One region of the Ferdinandcohnia sp. SAFN-114 genome, then DNA from elsewhere that is predicted to be linked to it. Evidence: riboswitches for the same ligand, from Rfam matches in the RefSeq annotation. Region 1 holds a riboswitch; the other holds the start of a gene.
What was found. A riboswitch is a leader RNA that binds a small molecule or an ion and turns the genes downstream of it on or off. The one in region 1 is predicted to bind cyclic di-AMP.

Region 1 (3,146 bases):
GTTACTTACAGCAACTCCTAACGACCAACATAGAGAAGCTGCAAAAAGGGCACTCAGTGGTGAAGATCCAACAAATGGCGCATTATTCTTTTACAACCCTGATAAAACATCGAGCTCCTATCTAAGAAGTCGTACCGTATCAACCACAATAGGCAACCACGTATTTGCCTTTTAGGGACACAGTTCCTTGTCTAAAACAAAAAAAGCACATTCCTTTATTAACGGAATGTGCTTACTAATATCACATATTTACGATGCTTGTTGAACAGCTTCAACTTTAGTTGGAGGGTTATATTGACCTTCCCATTTAGCTACAACTAGTGCTGCCAACGAGTTACCTACTACGTTAACCGCGGTACGTCCCATATCTAGAATACGGTCAATACCAGCAATAAATGCCAGTCCTTCAGCTGGTAAACCCATTGTACTGAACGTCGCTAATAGCACTACGAAGGATACCCCAGGAACTCCAGCCATACCTTTGGATGTTACCATCAATATTAACATTAGCATTATTTGTTCCCCAATGCTCAAGTGAATTCCATACATTTGGGCGATAAATAAAGACGCTATAGCTTGGTATAAAACTGATCCATCCAAATTAAAAGAATAGCCAGTTGGAATAACGAAAGTCGCTATATGCTTTGGGCTTCCTGCCTGTTCCATTTTATCCATAATCCTCGGAAGTACAGTTTCCGAGCTGGATGTTGAAAAAGCAAGGATTAACTCTTCCTTAATCATCTTCAATAATTTAAAAATATTTAACCCAATAAATTTAGCCAATAAGCCTAAAATAACTACTACAAAGAAAATCATTGTTCCATAAACAGTAACGGCCAGCTTGCCTAATGGAATAAGTGATTCGAATCCATATTTTGAGATAGTTACACCTATTAATGCAAAAACACCAATCGGTGCATATTTCATAAATAAATTTGTCACATAAAACATGGCATTTGCCATACCCTCAAAGAAACGTAAAACCGGTTTTCCTTTTTCGCCTATAGCTGCAATTCCAAGACCGAAAACAACTGCAAAGAAAATAGTTGCTAGCATATCTCCTTCAACCATAGCTTGGAACGGATTTGTTGGAACAATATGAAGGAGTGTATCCGTTATAGATTTTCCTTCTTGCGCTTCTGATGTTTCTACATAACCTGAGATATCACTTTGTTCTAACTGGTCCATTACTAGTCCAGCACCTGGTTGGAATAAATTTGCAGAAATAAGACCGACTGCAATTGCGACCATGGTCATGCCAATAAAATATGTCAGGGATTTAGCACCTAACTTGCCGACTGATTTTAAATCACCAACACCAGCTATCGCAACGATAATACTCGAAAGAACAATTGGCACGACAATCATTTTAATTAATCGTAAGAAAAGATCTCCGAATGGCTGCAGGACACTTTGGGCAGTTTCACTTCCATAGAAAATGCCACCAACGATAATACCTAAAATAAGACCAATTAAAATTTGGCTTGCCAAACTTAATTTGAATTTTTTCATAAATTACCCCACCTTCTTAATAATTTGATTCTGATTACTCAGGTAAGGGAAACATATAGAAAGATAAGGTAACAAAAAACCGGCCGTTGCCGATTTACTATTCTACCATACTGTTCCCACTCGATTGCTTACGAGGTTAGCTTTCAGGTTAGGACTATAGGAAACAATAAGCCCCTTCTATTTAAGAATTCACCAATAGCGGAAAAATCCCGCATGAAGAATTTGGGTCCCCCGCTCTAGATAAAGATTAAGCAACAATGTTCTATATTGATTTTATACTAAAATAATATTCTAGTAAACTATTGAATCATTTCCAGTAGAGGGTCCCACCCCTGATTAACTAAAGCGGTAACATACCTGTGGGGCGGGAAACTAGCTTTCCACGGTCAACTCTTTGTTTCTGGATGAAAAGTTGGCGCAGTTTCAACCTCGATCAATGCTGGACCATTATGTAAAAATGCTTTTTCAAGGGTATCCTCTAATTCACTTTCTTCTGTGATTGAATAGCCTTTCCACGAGCAAGCTTCGGCAATTTTTACAAAGTCAGGATTCGTTAAGTCCACATCCTTTTGAATACTTCCGCTGGCTATCATTTTATCGCGTTCCATTTGTAACGCATGATTATTGAAAATGATGACTGTGATACTTAAGTTATACCGGATGGCCGTTAATAAATCGGCTAAAGTCATTTCGATTCCGCCATCTCCAACAACTGCAACCACTTGCTTCCCTGGAAAGCATAGTTTGGCTGCAAGAGCTGCAGGTAAACCAAATCCCATTGTTCGCCATTCTCCTGAAAAGATGATTTGTTGTTTAGTTGAGCGAAAATTACGATTGAACCAAACAGTTACATCACCCGTGTCTAGAGTAATAATCGCATCGTTTTGAACAGTATTTTCAATAGCTCTAACAATTCTTGATGGATGGAGCGGTTGGGAAGATTGTAAGCCTTCTTGCTCGTTTTGTGTGTCCCACGTTTCTTTTATCTTCTGGATGTTTGTTACCCAAGTTTGATTTTGTGAAACGCTATGAAGACTTTTCGTTAACAGGGGGACAAGCATTTCAGCTGAACCTACAATACCTAACTCAACAGGTATACCTTTCCCGATATTCTCTTTCGCAACATCAATTTGAATCAACTTCGCATGCTCTGGAACATATCCTTCCGGCCACCACAAGTTCCCTACTAATAATACGACATCTGACTCTTGAAAAAGATCTTTAGCATGAGGGTTTCCCCCTTGTCCAATTCCTCCTAAAAAGTTCGTACATGATTGATGAAACACCCCTTTTGCACCTAGGCTTACAAGGATACCCGCTCCCCAAAGTTCTGCTAGTTTTTCTACTTCTTTAACAGCATGTATTGCCCCAAGACCAGCTAAAATCATTGGTTTTTTTGCGTTTTTCATTAATTCAACTACCTCTGTGATAACTTTTTCATCTATAGATGAGGTAGTCTGTATCATTTTTGGTTCCCGCTGAATTTTTGCAGTTGTATTCACTGTAAAAAGATCCTTAGGAATCGATAGATGAGTAACAGCCCCTTTATCAAGTGATGTTTTCATCGCTTTTGTTAACACATCTATAATGGCGTCAGGGTGTGCGAGCAAAGACGTATATTCTGCGAGTGGTTT
Region 2 (3,146 bases), on a different contig from region 1:
TTTGTGCAAATCCTGTCATCAGTACCTTACCAATCGCATTGGTCTGTATATTTAAAAATAAATGACTAATTTCAATAGAGGTTAGTGCTCTTTTCTTCCCCATGAAACCAGCTAAAAAATGCTGTTTCTCTACAAAATCAACCTTGTCGGGAATAGATATATACGGAGGTCTTACATATATTCCTTGTTTTAACATTAATTCACGTGTTTGGTCCTGCAATTCAACACCTAAATTTAATACCCGCTTATGAAAAGCAATTACATCGGGCCGTGTCGCAAGGCCCAGTGCTCCACTACTACCTGCCATTCCGAGAATAGACATTTGCCTTAGGTACATTAATACGAAAGTATCAGAAAATAGTCTAGGAGCTTTAAAATCTACATCCTGTTCTGTAAATCCTAATGGGATAGGAAATTCTTCTTTTTCAAAAATTTCACGTACAATTTTTTGGTTTTCTTTAGATGCTTCCAGTGTATATTCAATAATTGGACGTACTTCCTCATCTTCAACTTTATCTAAAAAATACAAATTAACACATTCAGCTAACGTATCGTTTATGTATTGTGTCCATAAGCTCGACATCTCCGCAGCTGTTAGACGAATCTTGTTTTTATCCTCCATGTGAACGACCAACCTCCCAGTCTAGTCCTAACAAGGATACTTTCTCCAAAAACGGATAAAATTATTATAATTATTATCCAAAGTCTAAAAATAAACGCAAAAAAATCACTTGAGAAAACTCAAGTGATCTCATGATGATTCCGAGAGGGCTCGAACCTCCGACCCCTACCCTGTCAAGGTAGTGCTCTCCCAGCTGAGCTACGGAATCACTATATGAATAATTCATAATATACATCCGTTTTGAGTGTTTGTCAATTAAATTCTAGTCATTTTATCGTGAATACATAATTTTGTGGTTTTTGCTATTTGTCGTTCACTATTTTCCTATGAAAATATTAACATCGTAAAAACCATAAATATATGTTATTATTGACATATATTCATTTTATTTGTATAAATATAATATCAAGGCAAAGTACAATTTAATAGTCGCTGAATTCCCATTTTTGGGAAACGGGGGAACCATAAACGTGCAAAAGAGCACACGGGGTGAATCCTTTTTTATAAAGGTAGGAGATACTCTTCATCCGAATCCGACAGCTAACCTCGTAAGCATTTGGAGAGAGCATTGTTGCGCAATTTTATCGATAAGCCACGAGCCACACTCTCGTGGTTTTTTGTGTCTTACGAAAAGAATGCTGTTCTTCGACATGCGCATTCCCATTTGTTTTGCCAAAAAAAGAAAACACTTTCAATACAACTTAGAGGAGGTTTTTTATGTCATTAACTAAAAAGATTTTATTAGGTTTAGGTCTTGGTGCACTTGTAGGTCTTATCTTAAACGTAACGTCACCTTCCATTTTTGAACTTGCGAATACGTGGTTATTCGTACCACTTGGTCAAATTTTCTTGAATTTAATTAAAATGCTTGTTGTTCCAATTGTCTTAGTTTCTATTACTCTAGGAGTTACAGGCCTTGGTGATCCTAAGAAACTCGGAAGAATTGGTGCCAAAACGATCACTTATTTTTTAGCAACAACAACGATAGCGATTACAATTGCTATCGCGCTAGCTTCCATTTTCAAGCCTGGCGCTGGTGGAGCCTTTGATACGCAAGGGGCTACTTATGAAGGGGCAACTGAAGCTCCTCCATTTATGGAAACACTAATTGGAATTATCCCGACAAATCCATTTACGTCAATGACTGATGGAAATATGCTTCAAATTATTGCATTTGCTATTTTTATAGGTTTTGCTCTAACCGTGTTAGGCGAAAAAACAAAAGGTATTGTTAATTTATTTGAGCAAGCAAATGAAGTGTTAATGTATCTTGTTAATCTTGTAATGAAGACGGCTCCATATGGTACGTTCGGCTTAATAGCGACTGCTATTGGTGGCCAAGGGTATGCTGCAATTAAAGCCATGCTTGCTTACTTCTTAATTGTACTTGCCGCTTTACTTGTTCACGCAGCCATTACTTATGGTGGTACGATTGCAGTATTGGCAAAACGAAACCCTATTGAGTTTTTCAAAGGTTTTGCACCTGCGATGACGGTTGCTTTTAGTACATCAAGTAGTAGTGCCACTCTTCCTGTATCTATGGATACTGCACAAAAAAATCTAAAGGTTCCTGAACCAATTAGTAGCTTTGTTCAACCATTAGGTGCGACTATCAATATGGACGGTACAGCTATTATGCAAGGTGTTGCCACCATCTTCATTGCACAGGTATACGGATTTGATCTAACGTTTACGCAAATTATTATGGTTATCCTAACAGCTGTGCTTGCAAGTGTAGGTACCGCTGGTGTTCCTGGTGTTGGTTTAATCATGCTTGCCATGGTTCTAAATCAAGTTGGTTTGCCACCAGAAGGTATCGGTTTAATTATTGGTATTGATCGATTACTTGATATGACACGTACTGCTATTAATATCACAGGTGATGCAGCGTGTGCTGTATATGTTGCAGAATCTGAAAAGAAACATACGGATGAAGCAGCCGCTTAATGCGTAATATGTACCGAAAGCGACAGGAAGTTTTTCCTGTCGCTTTCCTATTTTTCAAGCGTTATAATAATGATGCAGATTAACTTAATCGATTGTTTGGAGGTTTAAAAAGATGACGATTAATAAAAGCACTGTTAGGGAAATGACTATACATAGTAAGCTTTTAAATGAAGAACTTGAGCTTATCGTTTATTTGCCTGCCACCTTTTCCCCTCTCTATAAATATAATGTTCTCATCGCTCAGGATGGGCGCGATTATTTTAATCTTGGCAGGGTTGCGAGAATTGCGGATAAGCTAATTGAAACAGGTGAAATAAGCAATACCATAATTGTGGGGGTTCCTTATAAAAGTGTCGCAGACCGCCGCAAAAAATATCACCCTGATGGTGAGCAGCATCATTTGTATAAGCGCTTTTTAGGAGAAGAACTGGTACCCTTTCTTGACCAAGAGTTCTCAACCTTTCAGATGGGGCAAGGTCGAGCATTAATTGGGGATTCACTTGCAGCGACTATTTCGCTTTTAACAGCAATTGAATACCCTCATACCTTTGGAAAGGTAATCATGCAATCTCCCCTT

Region 2: another riboswitch for cyclic di-AMP. It lies ahead of ACR65M_RS24500 (dicarboxylate/amino acid:cation symporter); the one in region 1 lies ahead of ACR65M_RS13405 (cation:dicarboxylate symporter family transporter).

What each region holds. Positions count from the first base shown of each region.
Region 1 covers NZ_JBPFDQ010000037.1:31,439-34,584, reverse strand. Annotated here, with positions in the region: gene ACR65M_RS13410 (LysM peptidoglycan-binding domain-containing protein) at 1-175, shown strand, start outside; gene ACR65M_RS13405 (cation:dicarboxylate symporter family transporter) at 250-1,512, opposite strand; cyclic di-AMP (ydaO/yuaA leader) riboswitch at 1,623-1,776, opposite strand; gene ACR65M_RS13400 (thiamine pyrophosphate-binding protein) at 1,899-3,146, opposite strand, start outside.
Region 2 covers NZ_JBPFDQ010000119.1:4,985-8,130, reverse strand. Annotated here, with positions in the region: gene ACR65M_RS24510 (DUF3231 family protein) at 1-622, opposite strand, end outside; tRNA gene ACR65M_RS24505 (tRNA-Val) at 758-830, opposite strand; cyclic di-AMP (ydaO/yuaA leader) riboswitch at 1,043-1,193, shown strand; gene ACR65M_RS24500 (dicarboxylate/amino acid:cation symporter) at 1,340-2,569, shown strand; gene ACR65M_RS24495 (alpha/beta hydrolase) at 2,682-3,146, shown strand, end outside.